DNA from 4 places in the Paenarthrobacter sp. YJN-D genome. Region 2 is predicted to be linked to each of the others. Evidence: riboswitches for the same ligand, from Rfam matches in the RefSeq annotation. Region 2 holds a riboswitch; each other region holds the start of a gene.

Region 1 (4,177 bases), 800 kb from region 2:
ACAAGTCGCCGACGGAGACGGACAGAACCTGGCAGAGGGTCACCAAGGAAGCCACCGACGGCGATGTCAGGTCGCGCTCCACGCGGCTCAGGAAGCCTTTGGTCAACCCGGTGGCGTCCGCAACCTGCTCGATGGTGAGGCGCTGCGCTTGCCGGGCTGCGCGGATTCTGGAACCGATGGCAACGGGAACATTGCTCGGTTCAACGGGTAGAGCCTTCATTCACGAACCTTTCAGGCCTGTCATGTGGCCCTGTCATTGGAGCAATAGTAGCCGGGAGGCACGCCAACAGGGCCACTGCGGGCGTAACCAAGTCCAAAGGATCTTGACTGTTACTCCGATCACAACATATCCTCATAGGCAACAAGTGTTGTCTGTGAGGCACACAACACATCCCCAAGCTCCAAACCCAAATCTCCAATCATCCGCACAGAGACTTCGACGCATCGCAGGAGTATCGTCGAAAACCCCAACCTCCGTGCATCAGCTCCAAGGACCGTTCATGGAATCTTCGGCTAGTAATATCGCAATCGTGGTGGTGTACCTGCTCGCCATGCTGGCCTTCGGCTGGTGGGGCAAGTCCCGCACAAAGAACAACAGCGACTTCCTGGTGGCCGGCCGCCGCCTGGGACCCTTCCTCTACACAGGCACCATGGCCGCCGTGGTCCTCGGTGGCGCATCCACCGTGGGCGGCGTGGGCCTCGGCTACAAGTTCGGCATCTCCGGCATGTGGCTCGTGGTGGCCATCGGCTCCGGCGTGCTGCTCCTTAGCCTCCTGTTCGCCGGCACCATCCAGCGGTTGAAGATCTACACGGTCTCCCAAATGCTGAGCCTGCGATACGGCAGCAAAGCCACCCAGACATCCGGAATCGTGATGTTGGCTTACACCCTCATGCTCTGCGCCACGTCCACCGGCGCCTACGCCACCATCTTCGTGGTGCTCTTCGACTGGGAACGCTGGTTGGCAATCGCCGTCGGCGGCGCCATCGTGCTGGTCTACTCCACCATCGGCGGCATGTGGTCCATCACCTTGGCAGACCAGGTGCAGTTCCTCATCAAGACCGTAGGCATTTTCTTCCTGATGCTGCCGTTCGTCCTGAACGCAGCCGGCGGAATGGACGGCATCCGTGAGCGCCTTGACGCCAGCTTCTTCCAGATCGACGGCATCGGCGTCCAGACAATCATCACTTACTTCGTGGTCTACACCCTCGGCCTCCTGATCGGCCAGGACATCTGGCAGCGCGTCTTCACCGCCAAGACCGCCACCGTTGCACGCTGGGGCGGAGCTACCGCCGGTGTTTACTGCATCCTCTACGGCATCGCCGGCGCACTGATCGGCCTGGCTGCCCGCGTCGCCCTCCCGGACATCGATGTCGCCAACCTCGGCAAGGACGTTGTCTACGCAGAGGTGGCAACCCACATCCTGCCCGTCGGCATCGGCGGACTGGTGATGGCCGCGGCTGTGGCTGCGATGATGTCCACCGCTTCGGGCGCCCTGATCGCCGCCGCTACGGTGGCCCGCGCAGACGTTGTCCCGTTCGTGGCCAGCTGGTTCGGCAAGACGATCAACACCGACGACACGGAAAACCCCGAGCACGACGTCAAGGCTAACCGCTACTGGGTCCTGGGCCTGGGCATCGTTGCCGTCCTGATTTCCATGGCAGCGCAGGACGTCGTTGTTGCCCTGACCATCGCCTACGACATCCTGGTGGGCGGACTCCTGGTCGCCATTCTCGGCGGCCTGGTCTGGAAGCGCGGAACGGGCATCGCGGCTGCATGGTCCATGGCAGTCGGCTCAGTTCTGACACTGGCCCTGCTCATCATGTACGCGGTTGGTGTCATCCCGAGCGAAGACGGCGTCTACGCCAACGAGCCCATCTACTGGGGCCTCGGTGCTTCCCTGGTGGTTTACGTCGTGGTCTCCCTGCTGACTCCGCCCACGGACGCAGCCGTCCGCGAGGCCTGGGACAAGCGCGTAGCCGGCGCCATCTCCGAGGAACTGCCGCCGGAAGTCCACCCGGTGGGCAGCAGCAAGTAACCAGGCAATACCCGACGGCGGTGCCGCCCCTTCGCGGGGGCGGCACCGCCGTCGTTTTGTTCCCGGCAAAAGGGCCTTCACAACCGCAGGTGCGGTACTGTTGTCCCAGCTTCAAGAGATGTGGCGCCAAGCTCCGACTGGCCATGCACCAACCCCATGTTCACGGGTGGTTCGGATGAGGAAGCGGCCCGTCCCGGACCTGAGACAACCGAGCGGGCAAGAGCACTCTCCACAGGAGCAGCACCTTGCCGTATCAGAGCGATGCCAGCCACGCCCACAACACCACCGGCCCAACCGAAGCCCGGAACGTCACGGTGATTCCCGCCGTCGACCTTTACCTGGGCACGGTCACCATAGTGGCCAGGAACGAAACCCTGTTCTTCCGGCATCCCCATCCGCAGCAGATCGCCAGAGCGCTGGCCCAGGCCGTCCGGCCCTCAACGTGGTGCGAGGCGTCCCGGACCCTGACGGTTACTGTGGCCGCGACAGGAAAACGGGATGGCCAGCCGCGCCTGTTCGCCCTCGGCAGCCGGGACGAGGACTAGATTTCCTCTTCCTCCCCACGGAATTCCTCGGTCTCATCGATCGGCACCACCCGTTCGTCGTCCTCGGGGGCGTCCACTTCCTCAACCCAGGGCTCGTCCACTTCCTGGTCTTCGGCGTAGTCGTAGGCCGGGTCCGACTCGATGGTGGTGCGTTCCGGGTACTTGGCGTGTGATTCGGTGGTGTCCATGGTGCAACCTCCGTCCCGTGGGCCTGTAAGAGCCCGCTAACCGAGTGCGGGGAGGCTCCCCGCCCCTGTCCTTCCATCTGAGCACCGGCCAAAGCGAGGGTCAAGCAGAGCCGGAAATTACGGTGCACCGAACATTCCAGCTAAGGAATACCAGCCAAAAAACCCTGCAAATAAGCGGTAGTGTGGGGCGTGCAATGGGGCCGCAACTACCCCACCCAGCACAGGAGATAAAGTGCAGATGCACCAGGAATCCCACAGTTCGTCGAGCCCCGCTCCGGACCCCGCAATCGAACCCGCAGCCCTCCACCACACCGCAGAACCGGCAGCACCCACTGCGTCGGACATCAGGCGTTGGCGGCAGTACCTTGCCGATGAACGCGCCGAGGCTGCGGTCTACCGCGAACTCGCCCAGCGCCGCGACGGCGAGGAACGGCAGATCCTGCTGGCTCTGGCCGAAGCCGAAGGGCGTCATGAAGCGCACTGGCTCAAACTCCTGGGTGAGCACGCAGGCATGCCCAAGGCAGCTTCCGCCCGCAGCCAGTTCCTGGGGTTCCTGGCCCGCAACTTCGGTTCGGTCTTCGTCCTGGCCCTGGCGCAACGTGCAGAGGGCCGCTCCCCCTACGGAACCGAGCCGGCCGCCACCCCCGCGATGGTGGCCGATGAACAAATCCACGAGGAAGTAGTCCGGGGCCTGGCGACCCGTGGACGCAACCGGCTCTCGGGTACCTTCCGTGCTGCAGTTTTCGGCGCCAACGACGGTTTGGTGAGCAACCTGTCGCTGGTCATGGGCATGGCCGCGACGGGTGTACCGAGTTCCGTGGTCCTCATGAGCGGCGTTGCAGGGCTCCTGGCTGGCGCACTGTCCATGGGTGCCGGCGAATACGTCTCCGTCCGCTCGCAACGCGAACTGCTCAATGCCACCCTCCCCACCCAGGCCACCCTGACCGCAGCCCCGTCGCTGGACATCGACCACAACGAGCTGGTCCTCGTGTACCTGGCACGCGGCATGACCCGCGAAGCCGCCGAGCACCGGGCAGCCGAGCGCATGGGATTGTTCAGCTGCGACTGCGATCCCAGCCTCTCCCTGCAGCCCGAGAAGCCGGTGGCCGATGAGCATGAATCGGTGGGTTCGGCGTGGGGCGCGGCGCTGTCCAGTTTCTGCTTCTTCGCCTCGGGAGCCATCGTTCCGATCCTGCCCTTCCTTTTCGGGATGACGGGTATGGCCGCGCTCCTGGTGGCCGGAGTCCTGGTGGGCATCGCGCTGCTGGCGACAGGCGCCGTCGTGGGTTTGCTGTCCGGTACGTCGCCGCTCAGCCGCGGCCTGCGGCAACTGGCCATCGGGCTGGGAGCAGCTGCTGCCACCTACGGTCTCGGTTTGCTGTTCGGCGCGGCGATCGTCTGAGTTTGG
Region 2 (4,177 bases):
GGCTGATGGTCAACGAGGCCTTGGTCCTTGAGCTTCCGCACCATTTCCGACACCGAGGAATTGGCGACCCCGAGCCGCAGGGCAAGCTGTGAGGACGTGATCGGCTTGTCCTGCCACTCCGTATAGGAGTAGATGACCTTGACGTAGTCCTCGATCGAGGAGGAGGGCGTACTGGTCTTCACACCCCTAGCCTACCGTGGTGTGGCATCGCGGACTTTGTATGCACGCCAGGTCTGCGTCAGGTAGGGCAGCGGCACGGTTTCTCCCGGCGCGTGGCCAAGGTGTTCGTAGAGGTACCACTGGAGGTTGCCCATGACTTTGGCCCGCGTCGCTTCGTTGGCGCGCAGGTAGTAACTGCGCGACTTGGTCAACTCCATGATGTCCTCGGGCGAGAGCGGGTCCTCCCACCTGGTGAGGTGGCGTTCCAGTCCGTGAAATTCCGGGCCGATAACCGGCCGGAATCCCGGCTTGTGGACGTCGCCTGCATGCATGATGCGCGAGAGCCTGTGGACCCAGGGAATTGAGGTGTCCAGCTGGTTCCAGATCAGCCCCAGAACCCCCGCGGGGCGCAGGATACGGGCGATCTCCGTGCTCGCGGCAAGGGGCTCGCACCAGTGCCAGGCCTGGGCAACGCTGACGACGTCGAATGCTGAGTCCGCCAGTCCGGTTGCCTCGGCCGTCCCCTCCGTCGCGTGAACATCGGGGTAGGCCTTTCGCAGTTGCGCCAACATATCGGTGGAAGGGTCGACGGCGGCCACCTCAAGTCCGCGTCCGGCCAGGAGAGAGGTGAACTTGCCCGTTCCTGCGCCGAGGTCCGCAGCTGTCGATGCCCCTTCAGGTAGGAGCCAATCAACGGAGTCCACAGGATAGCCTGGCCGCACGCGATCGTAGTGGTCTCCGCCATCCTGGAAGCTTTGGCCAAGTTCATGGCGCCGGGAGGCATGGAGTTTGGGTCCGCGGGGACCGGCGGGACCGGGAGTGACTGGAGCGCCGTTCGGTGAGCGCAGGGACACGCAAACTCCTTCACAGGGCCGTTAGAGGTACCCTACGAATTTACCCTCTAGTCGACCGTGCAGGGAGCGGCACCGGCTGTGCCCGGGGTGTTGGGCGCCCACTCGGGGTAGCTGCGGTGGTCGTTGGCCGGTACCCAACGGCCCTCGTCCACCACATAGTCCCAGCCCAGGCCGTTGCGCTTGAGTTCCTCGATGCCTGCCAGCAGCCTGGTGGCGTCCTCCAACCGGGAGCCGACGCCGAAGCTTGCGCGCAGGGAACCCGAAGGCAGTCCCAGCCGCTTGAGCAACGGATGCGCGCAGAAACGTCCGTCGCGGAGGCCCACTCCGTGTTCGGCCGCCAGATATGCGGCGACCAGTCCGGCGTCGAATCCTTCTACGGAGAAGTTGACCACGCCGATGGTGTCCTCGGAATCGCTGAAGATCCGGTGGACTGTAACGCCGTCGATGGCTTCCAGGCCCTCAACCAGGTAGCTGCGGATGCCCGCTTCGTGTGCGTGCCAGGCGTCCTGGTCGAGGCCGGCGAGCACCTGAGTGGCGCGGGCGAGCGTTGCGGCGCCCAGGACGTTGGGGGAACCGCCCTCGTGCCTCGCCGGACCCGTGGCCCAGCTGACCGAGTCCAAGCGCGCTTCGCGGACAGCGCCACCACCTGCCAGGTGCGGGATCCCGGCGTCGAGCCAGTCCGGGCGGCCCACTACCACTCCTGCGCCGAACGGCGCATAGAGCTTGTGTCCTGAGAAGACGATGTAGTCGACGTCAGCCTCTGCGATGTTGACGCGGCGGTGCGGAGCGAGCTGGGCTGCATCCACCACGATCCTCGCGCCGTACTCGTGGGCCAGCGCGGCAAGCCGGGCGATCGGCAGGATCTCTCCGGTGACGTTCGAGGCGCCCGTGACGGCGAGCAGGCTGACGCCGCCCAGGGCCAGTTCGGCTTCGATCTTGTCCAGTGTTCCGGCCAGCGTCGGCGCCGCAACCACGCTGCGGTGCGGCACGCCCTGCCACGGCAGCAGGTTTGCGTGGTGCTCAATGTCCAAGTACAGGACCTCGCCGGCAAACTCGCCGTCGACCTGCGGGAGGCAGCCGGCCAGCAGGTTCAAGGAGTCCGTGGTGTTCCGGGTAAAGATCACCGAATCGTCTGCACGTCCGCCAACGAAGTCACGGACGATGTTCCGGGAATTCTCGTAGACGGAGGTGCTGATCTGCGAGGCGAAGCCTGCCCCGCGGTGAACGCTGGCGTAGTACGGGAGGACCTCGTTGAGGTAGGCGGAAACAATCGTCAGCGCAGGGGCTGACGCGCCGTAGTCGAGGTTGGCATAGCGGACGTGGCCACCTTGGATCAGAGGCGCCTGAAGCTCCGCGCCCGTGACGGCGGCGAGGGGACGCGCAGCTGCCGATTCGAGGGCGGCTTCGTCAACAAAGGAAGGGATGGTGTTTGCGTTGAACGTGACTGTGCTCATGGGACCTCACTCAAGAGGGACCCCCACAGGGGGATCCGCGCTTGCCGCATCCGTTCCGGACCGGCCGGGTCGTCACCCGGGGCACCCCACCGCGAATGGAGGGTTGCCGGCCAGCAAACCGGGGTTTAGCGCTGGCACTCGTGACCTGTAAAAAAGGCTAAGGCACGTCCGGGGGACGATCCAAAGCCGTGGGGTTTTGTTAAGCGCTTTGTTACGCGGAATGCCAAATCCCAGTTTCCGCGAACAAAAAACGGCGGACGCGCACAAAAGCGGGCGTCCGCCGTCGGAAATTCGGCAATCCGGAGTAGGGTCAGCCTCAGGCTTGGGGCTGCAGGAGGTCGTCCAGTCCGGGGTTCAGACGCTTCAGGACTTCCGAATGCAGGATGGAGTTGGTGGCCAGGGCGTTGCCGCCGAACGGTCCGTCTTCGCCTTCCAGGGAAGTGAAGCGCCCGCCTGCCTCCGTCACGATGGGGACGAGCGCAGCCATGTCGTAGAGGTTCAGCTCCGGTTCGCAGGCGATGTCCACTGCGCCCTCGGCCACGAGGCAGTAGGACCAGAAGTCACCGTAGGCACGTGTGCGCCAGACGTCCTCCGTGAGGTCCATGAATTCGTCCAGATTGCCCCGCTCCTTCCAGCCGGACAGGCTGGAGTAGGACATGGAAGCGTCGGCCAGGCGTGAAACGTTGGACACCTTGAGGCGGGTTGCTGAAGCGAGGGACCGACCCATGTAGGCGCCCATGTCCTTGGCAGCCCACCAGCGTTTGCCCAACGCCGGAGCGCTGACCACACCAACGACGGGCTCGCCTTCATCGACGAGCGCGATCAGCGTTGCCCATACTGGAACGCCGCGGACAAAGTTCTTTGTTCCGTCGATGGGATCGATGATCCAGCGCCGCGATCCGTGGCCACTGCTGCCGAACTCTTCACCCAGGACTGCATCACGTGGACGCGAGCGCGACAACTGACCGCGGATAGCCTCCTCCGCAGCCTTGTCGGCATCGGTGACAGGGGTAAGGTCCGGCTTGGTTTCGATCTGCAGGTCCAGGGCCTTGAAGCGATCCATGGTTTGGGCGTCGACGGAATCGGCGAGGACATGGGCCAGGCGCAGGTCGTCGTTGTAGGTGGAAGCGGGTTGGGTCATGGCACCAAACTATCCTGAAATACTGGCGGCGGTGGGGACGTTACCGCTGCACCCTCAGTTTTCCAGTGTCATCAAGTAACCGTGCCGAGCTCTTTCGCTTCTTTGGCCTCCAGGCGCGGGTCCGCGCCCAGCAGGCGACGCAGTGACGCCAGGCGCGCCACCCCTGAAGGGCCCGCATGTCCTTCATTGACCCAGGCGTCCAGCCCGCAGTTCACTGCCGTAGCGTCGTGCTTGCATCCCCGCTCGCATGCTTCGGTGCCGGGTTCGAGGTCCGGGAAGGAATGCAGGATCCGGTCCGGATCCACGTGGGCCAAGCCGAAGGAGCGGATACCGGGGGTGTCAATGATCCAGCTGCCCGAGGGGGCATCCGCGAGCTTCAGCGCCAATGCCGACGACGAAGTGTGCCGGCCACGTCCGGTGACGGCATTCACGCCGCCGGTGGCCCGCTCGGCGCCCGTCAACGCGTTGACCATGGTGGACTTGCCCACACCGGAGTGGCCCAGCATGACGGTCACTTTGCCACGGAGGTGTGCGCGGAGCCGGGAAACAGCATCCCTGTCCAACCGGGC
Region 3 (4,177 bases), 350 kb from region 2:
CCCAGCCATTCGGTCACGCGTTCGGCGGAACCCGCGATCGTGAGGCTGGACATCTTCACATCGCTCTCGTACACCTTGGACGGGTGAAGTGAGGGGTCGCCCTCCCACTTGAGCAGGTACGGCACCTGGGGATCGGCGATCAAGCCGAGGATGCCGATCTGCTGCCACACCAGTTCGCGGCCGTCAGGGAACTTGCGGTTGCCCGGGACTGCTGCGCGGCCGAGGCGTTCCTCAAACGGGGCGAGGTCGTCAACTGCCACGCACCAGCCCATCCAACCGCCGCCGGCGGCTGAGCGTGCACGGACAGCTTGGCCGAAGGGTGCTTTGTCGGAAGCAGGGTGGTCCAGGACCTCCACGACTTCCAGGTACTTGTTATCCGCAAGGGGAATGATCATGTTCCGGGTGCCGAAGCGCGGGTGCACTCCGCCCCGGACTGCGTCCACTCCCAGAGCCGCGGAAATTCGTTCGGTAGTGGCCAAGAGGCCATCTCGTTCACAGGCGTAAGAGACGTGATCCATGCGCATGGCTTCATCTTGGCACTTTGTGATCGGTGTCTCAGCTAAGCCAACCCTAACTAAGGTGGGATCTCGCGACGGGCGTCATGGAAGGTCGCAAAAGAGCCCATATATTCTGCTGGCGTCACAAAGCTGTCCAAGGACCCGGACACTTCCTAGACTGGCCGCAGCTTCCTTCCCACAGCTATTCCGCCGACCACACGCGCCACGAACAGGAGAACTCCATGTCCCAAGGATGGTCTTTCGAAACCCGCCAGATCCACGCAGGCCAAGAGCCGGATGCCGCCACGGGCGCGCGTTCGTTGCCGATCTACCAGACAACGTCGTTCGTTTTCCCGAGTGCTGAAAGCGCGGCCAACCGCTTTGCCCTGGCCGAACTGGCTCCGATCTACACCCGGATCGGCAACCCCACGCAGGACGCCGTGGAACAGCGCGTCGCGAGCCTCGAAGGCGGTCTGGGTGCACTGCTGCTCAGTTCGGGCCAGGCAGCCGAGACCTTTGCCATCCTGAACATCGCCGAGGCCGGCGACCACGTCGTCGCGAGCCCCAGCCTCTACGGCGGCACGTACAACCTGCTGGCCCACACGCTGAAGAAGTTCGGCATCTCCGTGACTTTCGTCGAGGACCCGGACAACCTCGAGCAGTGGCGTGCGGCCGTCCAGGCGAACACCAAGCTGTTCTTTGGTGAAGTCGTCTCGAACCCACGCCAGGACGTGCTGGATATCGAAGGCGTCGCCGGTGTCGCGCACGAGGCAGGCGTGCCTCTCATCGTCGACAACACCCTCTCCACGCCGTTCCTCATCCGGCCCATCGAGTGGGGCGCGGACATTGTGGTCCACTCCGCAACCAAGTACCTCGGCGGACACGGTTCGGCGATCGCAGGCGTGATCGTGGACTCGGGCAACTTCGACTTCGGCAAAGACCCGGAGCGGTTCCCCGGCTTCAACACCCCGGACCCCAGTTACAACGGCTTGGTTTACGCCCGCGACCTGGGCAAGGACGGAGCGCTCGGAGCCAACCTTTCCTACATCCTGAAGGCCCGTGTCCAGCTCCTTCGCGACCTCGGCTCGGCCGTGTCGCCGTTCAACGCGTTCCTCATCGCGCAGGGCCTGGAAACCTTGAGCCTGCGGGTGGAGCGCCACGTCGCCAACGCCACCAAGGTGGCCGAGTGGCTGGAAGCGCATGACGACGTCGAATCGGTCGCCTATGCGGGCCTGCCGTCCAGCCCCTGGTACGAGCGGGGCCGCAAGTACGGACCCCAGGGCACGGGAGCCATCGTGGCCTTCAACATCAAGGGTGGCGTAGAGGCCGGCAAGCGCTTCGTGGACGGTCTGGAGCTGCACTCCCACGTCGCCAACATCGGTGACGTCCGCTCCCTGGTCATCCACCCGGCGTCGACCACGCACAGCCAGCTGACGGTCGAGCAGCAGGTAGCCGCCGGCGTCAACCCGGGCCTGGTCCGCTTGTCCGTGGGCATTGAGCACATCGATGACATCATTGCCGACCTCGAAGCCGGCTTCCGCGCGGCCAAGGGCGCCTGAGCCTGCCCTCCACGTCTGCAGCTGACGCACCTGGCTGACGGACCCGGGGCGCCGTCCACATCGACGATTATTCGCCGGACGGCACCCCGGAGTGCTCTTTCGTGAATGAAGCTGCCCTTGAACGTCACACTGGTGTCACATTCTTCGCCATAACGGTGGTGTCTTTCCTAGACTCTACGTATTAGGTCATGAGTGCCAGCAGATAGCCCCGGCTTGCTGGCCGGCAACCCTCCTTCCGCGGTGGGGTGCCCCGGGTGAAGACCTGGCCTGTTCGCACGCAAGGCGACGGGCAAGCGCGAAGTTAGGTGTCAAAGGAATGACCATCACTGCTACAGCACTTCCCAAATCCGGAGAAGAAGACGGAACCGTCAAGTACGCGGGCATAGGGCCGCTGGCGCTCGAAGCCGGCGGTCACCTCCCCAACGTCGTGTTGGCGTACGAAACCTGGGGACGACTCAACGCCGACGCGTCCAATGCCGTGCTCATCCAGCATGCGCTGACGGGCAGCACCCACGTTGCCCGCGGAGCCACGGACGAGGAAGGGTGGTGGGAGCAGTTGGTGGGTCCGGGCGCCACCATCGACACCAACAGGTTCTTCGTTGTCTCCATCAATATCGTGGGTGGCTGCTATGGCAGCACCGGCCCGTCCTCCGATGCGCCGGACGGCAAGCCGTGGGGTTCGCGGTTCCCCCTGGTTACTCTTCGCGACAGCACGGTTGCTGAGGCCCGTTTGGCGGATCTCTTGGGGATTGAATCCTGGCACGCGGTCCTGGGCGGCTCGATGGGTGGGGCCAGGGCCCTCGAATGGGCTGTCACGTTTCCGGAGAGGGTCAACCGCTGCGCCGTCATTTCGGTGGGAGCCTACAGCACCGCCGAGCAGATTGCCTTTGCGCAGGCCCAAACCCTGGCCATCCGGCAGGACCCGCACTTCAACAATGGGGACTACTACGGCGGTCCGGCCCCGGAACACGGACTTGCCCTGGCCCGCCGGATTGCGCACATCACGTACCGTTCCGCCCTGGAACTGGATCTCCGCTTCGGCAGGGAAGCCCAACATCAGGAAACGCCGCTCTCCGCAGCAGTCCTGGGGGAGCGTGGTCGCTACCAGGTGGAAAGCTACTTGGACCACCAGGGGACAAAGCTTGTGCGGCGGTTCGATGCCAACAGCTATATCGCCATCACCGAAGCGTTGATGTCTCACGACATCAGGCGGGGACGGGGCACACTGCAGGAAGCACTTTCTCGTGCCACCGCCGAGTTCTTTGTTGCTGCTGTGGACACGGACAGGCTGTACTTCCCGGCCCAGTCCAAGGAGCTGGCGGCAGCACTGCCGGGGAATGTTCCGGTCCACACCATCCAGGCGCCGATCGGCCACGATGGCTTCCTCACGGAAATCGGCCAATTGTCGGAGCAGCTTCGCGGGGCGTTCTTCGCCTGACCGTGAGGAGCCTGTTCGTAGAGTTGCCTGTTTGTGGACGTGCCTAGCCGTTCATGATCTCCCCGCGCTGCTTCATGTAGTCCTCCATGGCGATCTGGCCATTGGTGAACTTCGCATCCAGTTCAGCCAGCTTTCGGGCGCGGTAGCCCTGGGGCTCGGAACCGGCAATGGGAAACGGCGCGGGAGCGGGCTGTCCGGCCCGGTAGGAATCGCTTGGGTAGGAACCGCTTGGGTAGGAGGCGTTCGACGGCGGCGCGACCTGCGGAGCCTCGTCTGCAGGGCGGATGACTGCCGGCCCTGACGGGTAGCCCGGGTAATTCTGTTGCGGGTAGTCCTGCGGCGGGTAATTTTGTGGTGGGAAACCCTGTTGAGGATAATCCTGACCACGAAAATTCCCGTTCTGCAGGCGGCGGGCCTTGGACCGGTTGTACATGCGGATTCCCATGGGAATCAGCCACGAGCAGACGATGATCCAGAAGATCAGATTGTTCACAGTGCAGGCCTCCTAGGTCTTAACCCCAGCTTAGCCCTGTGCCCATCACAGCAGCTTGGCCTCCATGCCCAGGAAAATCCCGTAGCGTTCCGCTTCGGCTTCCAGGGCCATCTGCTCTTCCTTGGTTGCCGGCTTGTCCATCCGGACCTCGAGCCCGCACATGCCCCCTGCGAAGCTGTGCCGCCACCAT
Region 4 (4,177 bases), 1.1 Mb from region 2:
GCAAGGTTAGACCTGTTTGAGGGCCTTCTCCAGATCCAGGATGAGATCGTCCACGTCCTCCAGCCCCACCGACAAGCGCACCACGCCATCGGACAGCCCGATCGCCGCCCGGCCCTCCGGACCCATGGCCCGGTGGGTGGTGGTGGCAGGGTGGGTGATCAGCGACTTGGAGTCACCAAGGTTGTTGGAGATGTCGATGACACGCAATCCATCAAGCAGCGCGAACGCGGCTTCTTTCGCGGAGCGGCCAGCGGACGGCGAGAGCTCGAACGTGAGCACTGTGCCGCCGGCTTTCATCTGCTTCGCGGCGAGCTCGTACTGCGGGTGCGACTTCAGCAAGGGGTACTTGACCCAGCTGATGGCGGGTTGCTGCTCCAACCATTCCGCGATCTTCAGGGCCGATGCCGAGCTGTGGTTGACTCGGAGCCCGATGGTTTCCAGGCCCTTGGTCAACACCCAGGCGTTGAAAGCCGAAAGCGATGGCCCCGTGTGGCGCATGAGCTGCTTCACCGGTCCATCGATGAACTCCTTGGTGCCCAGGATCGCGCCACCGAGGACGCGTCCCTGGCCGTCGATGTGCTTGGTGCCTGAGTACACAATCACGTCGGCGCCCAGCTCGCCACAGCGCTGCAGCAGGGGAGTGGCAAAGACGTTGTCGACGACGACAGTCGCCCCAGCGGCATGCGCCAGTTCGCTGACGGCCTGGATGTCCACGATCTCCTGCATCGGGTTGGACGGTGACTCGAAGAAGACGGCGGTGGTCGGCTCGGAGAGAGCCTCACGCCACTGGTCAAGGTCCGGTCCGTCCACAAACACCGTCTCCACGCCCCAGCGCGGAAGGATCTCGTTGAGGATCACGAAGCAGGAGCCGAAGAGGGAACGGGCAGCAACCACGCGGTCACCGGCAGCCAGCAGGGCACCCAGTGCGGTGAACACGGCGGACATGCCGGACGCCGTCGCGAAGCAAGCCTCGGTACCTTCGAGGAGGCGCAGCCGCTCCTGGAAGGTGGCCACGGACGGGTTGCCGTAGCGGGAGTAGACGAAGCGTTCGTCCTCGCCGGTGAAGGCGCGTTCTGCCGCGGCGGCGGATTCGTAAACGAAGCCGGAGTTCAGGAAGACGGGTTCGGCCGTTTCTTGGAAGTTGGTACGGTCAAGTCCACCGCGAACGGCCTGGGTGTCGGGGCTCCAGCCGGCGGCGTCAGGATTGAAAGTCACTTACTCGGTCCCCAGATTCGTTGGCAGGCCACGGTTCTTCCAACCATTGACGGTGCGTTCGCCGTAACGGTCGGGTTCGCCTTCAAAGCCTTCAAGGACGTTGTAGGCGGTGAATCCTGCCTGCGTGGCGGCGATGGCGGCGGCGATGGAGCGCTGGCCGGAGCGGCAGATGAAGACGAGCTCCACGCCGTCGTCCTCGGGTGCCTGTTGTTGCAGGTCCTCGATGAAGCGGGAGTTCGGGATGCCGCCGGCGAGGTTCCACTGGATGAACAGGGGATCGTTCTCGGTGGCTTTCGTGTCGGGGATTCCGATGTGGGCCCATTCGCCCTCGGTGCGGACGTCCACCAGGATGGCGCCCTGTTCAAGCTTGGCCCACGCGTCCTGCGGGGTCAGGTCACCTGCGTAGCTCATGCGTGGCCCTCGAATGCTTCTTCGTCGTCGGTATCCAGTTCATCAACGGCGTTGGCGACTGCGGCATCGGCGCTGGCAATCGCGGCGGGCAGGACGACGGCCTGCGCGACGATCACGTCGGTTCCGTTGAACGTGGCGGCGGGGCTGCCGTGCAGTACGTACCCATCCGCCAGGGCGTTGGTGATCCGCTCACAAAAGTCGCGGGTATCCGGGCCTGTTATCAGGCGGTAAGAGAGTTTTTCTTCAGTGGGTTCAGGCATTGCTGGTGCTCCTCAGTCACGCTTGCAGTTCGAGTTGTCGATACGCCGAGTAGTCACCTGAGGCACCCCGCCGGAGAGAGGGTTGCCGACCAGCAAGTCAGGGCTTTGCGCTGGTTCTCATTACTCAAGAAAAACGTAGCATTCACGACGACGGCCCGCACGGCGGCCGTCGTCATGTTGCGTAACCGGGCGGTACTGGAGTACGGGTCCAATTAAGACGTCCCGGGAGCATAATTGACGCAGTACGACCCCCTGTAACTTCGTATGAAATCAGGTCGCGGTGAACGGACAGAGCAGTTCTACACTCAAGCCCATGCTGCATTTTGGTTGGTTTGTGGGGCACGGTTTCGGGGTGCAGGGCTGGGGCACTCCGGGCTACAGCCTGGGGTACGACTGGAAGAAACCGGCCCTGTACCAGGAAGCCGTGCGCGCTTTCGAGCTGTCCGGGCTGGACCTGTTCATCATCGAGGATTCCCTGACCGTCCCGGACACCTATGGCGGTACTGCCGAGGTTTCGCTGGCCCATGCTTCCTTTGCGCCGAAACACGATCCTTTGGCGTTGGTCCCGTACTTGCTTTCCGCCACGGAGCACCTGGGGATCGTTCCCACGGTCAGCGCTTCCTTCTACCCGCCCTTCACCGCGGCCCGGCTCCTCGCTACCCTGCAGCACTTCTCCGAGGGGCAGCTCGGATGGAATGTGGTCACCTCGGGCAGCGATCTCGCCGCGCAGAACTACGGCTTGGACCAGCAGATCGAACATGACCTCCGGTACGAAAAAGCGGAGGAATTCGTCGACGTCGTCAGGCGGCTTTGGCGTAGCTGGGAGGCCGACGCTGTACTTGAGGACGTTTCAGCCGGGGTGTTTGCGGACCATACCAAAGTGCATCCGATCAACCACGACGGCGACTTCTTCAAGGTCCGTGGGCCGTTGAACACGGCACCGTTGCCCGAGGAACCCGTGCTTGTCCAAGCTGGCGCCTCTCCGCGGGGCAAAGCGTTTGCCGGCGGTCACGCGGATGTGGCAATTGCGCTCGCCCGCGGCGTTGACGGTATGAAGGCCTACCGGGATTCGATCCGGGCCGAGGCGGCGAAAGCCGGGCGGAATCCCGACGACGTGAAGGTGCTTTTCGTGCTGAAGCCCACCGTGGTGGGTTCCACAGCCGAGGCCGAGGAGCTACGGGCGCAGCGCCGGGAATTGACGCAGCGTGACATCGACAGCCAGCTCAACTCCATCTCCTACCTGTCCGTGATCGACTTTAAAAAGTTCGACCTCGATGCCCCGCTTCCGGAGTTGAGCACCAACAGCAACCAGGGCACGTTGGAGCACTTCGCCAAGGCTGCCCCTCCCGGGTCCACTCTGCGTGAAATCCTGCAGGCACGCAGCGGTGGTGCCGGGGATTCGATCATCGGCACGGTGGGAGAAATTGCGGATTATCTGGAGGAGACCGGCGCGGCCGTAGGGGGCGACGGCTTCCTGTTCTCCGGCTTTGTTGATCCGGTGACCGTGCACGGTGTGCTGGACAAGCTGACCCCGGAACTCCGCCGCCGCGGCCTGTTGAGGAAGAGTTACGGCAACGGCGGATTCCGCCAAAACCTGCTGGATTTCTAATGGGCATTTTCACCATCGGGACGGGCCCCATCTCCGCGTTGGCTGTGGCGGAAGCGGCTGCGGATCCGACGTTTCACGTGGAACTCAACCAAGAAGCGTTGAATTTGATCGGACGGGGAAGGGAGATCGTGGAGCAGGCGGCCGCTTCCGGCCAACGGGTCTACGGCCTGAATACCCTTCTAGGGTCAGGCCGGGACACTGCTGTGGAGGAGAAGTCCCTCCTCGCCTACCAGGTGCAGGTCATCAGGTATCACAACAGCGGCGTAGGCCCGTATCTGGATCGTGCCGCAGCGCGCGCAGTGATCCTGGCCCGGCTTGTCGGGTTCAGCCGGGGCGGATCCGGGGTTCGTGCCGGGACCGCCGGGTTCTATGCCGAACTGCTCAACCGCGGCGTCTACCCCGCCATCCCGCGCGAAGGGTCCGTGGGTTCCTCCGACCTGACCCAGCTGGCCGCCGTCGCTGCCGTAGCCCTGGGCGAGGGAGAAGCGTTCGACGCCTCCGGCATGCTGGTGCCCGGCGCCAAAGCCCTCGCGGACGCCGGTCTGCAAGCCCTGCAACCTGCTGCCGGAGAGGCCTTGGCCCTGGTGAGCGCCAATGCCTACTCCGTGGGCGCGGGAGCCCTCGCCTTGGTGCGCCTGCAGCACCTGGCCCGGCTCGCCGACGTCGCGCTTTCATTGTCGCT

Evidence for each region. A riboswitch is a leader RNA that binds a small molecule or an ion and turns the genes downstream of it on or off. The one in region 2 is predicted to bind S-adenosylmethionine.
Region 1: linked by a shared signal. The riboswitch ahead of HMI60_RS09185 (hypothetical protein) and the one ahead of HMI60_RS12735 (aminotransferase class V-fold PLP-dependent enzyme) in region 2 are both predicted to bind S-adenosylmethionine.
Region 3: linked by a shared signal. The riboswitch ahead of HMI60_RS11115 (homoserine O-acetyltransferase) and the one ahead of HMI60_RS12735 (aminotransferase class V-fold PLP-dependent enzyme) in region 2 are both predicted to bind S-adenosylmethionine.
Region 4: linked by a shared signal. The riboswitch ahead of HMI60_RS17665 (DUF1737 domain-containing protein) and the one ahead of HMI60_RS12735 (aminotransferase class V-fold PLP-dependent enzyme) in region 2 are both predicted to bind S-adenosylmethionine.

What each region holds. Positions count from the first base shown of each region.
Region 1 is NZ_CP053549.1:1,941,309-1,945,485, reverse strand. Features, by position in the region: gene HMI60_RS09195 (helix-turn-helix domain-containing protein) at 1-220, opposite strand, end outside; gene HMI60_RS09190 (sodium:solute symporter) at 501-2,036, shown strand; SAM riboswitch class IV at 2,146-2,265, shown strand; gene HMI60_RS09185 (hypothetical protein) at 2,282-2,581, shown strand; gene HMI60_RS09180 (hypothetical protein) at 2,578-2,769, opposite strand; gene HMI60_RS09175 (VIT1/CCC1 transporter family protein) at 3,008-4,171, shown strand.
Region 2 is NZ_CP053549.1:2,740,114-2,744,290, reverse strand. Features, by position in the region: gene HMI60_RS12745 (metal-dependent transcriptional regulator) at 1-182, opposite strand, end outside; gene HMI60_RS12740 (class I SAM-dependent methyltransferase) at 192-1,013, opposite strand; gene HMI60_RS12735 (aminotransferase class V-fold PLP-dependent enzyme) at 1,061-2,467, opposite strand; SAM riboswitch class IV at 2,500-2,613, opposite strand; gene hisN (histidinol-phosphatase) at 2,784-3,608, opposite strand; gene HMI60_RS12725 (ribosome small subunit-dependent GTPase A) at 3,680-4,177, opposite strand, start outside.
Region 3 is NZ_CP053549.1:2,394,878-2,399,054, forward strand. Features, by position in the region: gene HMI60_RS11105 (VOC family protein) at 1-524, opposite strand, end outside; partial or broken gene HMI60_RS11110 (bifunctional o-acetylhomoserine/o-acetylserine sulfhydrylase) at 719-2,056, shown strand; SAM riboswitch class IV at 2,241-2,358, shown strand; gene HMI60_RS11115 (homoserine O-acetyltransferase) at 2,373-3,494, shown strand; gene HMI60_RS11120 (hypothetical protein) at 3,538-3,987, opposite strand; gene HMI60_RS11125 (winged helix DNA-binding domain-containing protein) at 4,033-4,177, opposite strand, start outside.
Region 4 is NZ_CP053549.1:3,809,078-3,813,254, reverse strand. Features, by position in the region: gene HMI60_RS17675 (O-succinylhomoserine sulfhydrylase) at 7-1,215, opposite strand; gene HMI60_RS17670 (rhodanese-like domain-containing protein) at 1,216-1,626, opposite strand; gene HMI60_RS17665 (DUF1737 domain-containing protein) at 1,623-1,886, opposite strand; SAM riboswitch class IV at 1,900-2,011, opposite strand; gene HMI60_RS17660 (NtaA/DmoA family FMN-dependent monooxygenase) at 2,167-3,495, shown strand; gene HMI60_RS17655 (aromatic amino acid ammonia-lyase) at 3,495-4,177, shown strand, end outside.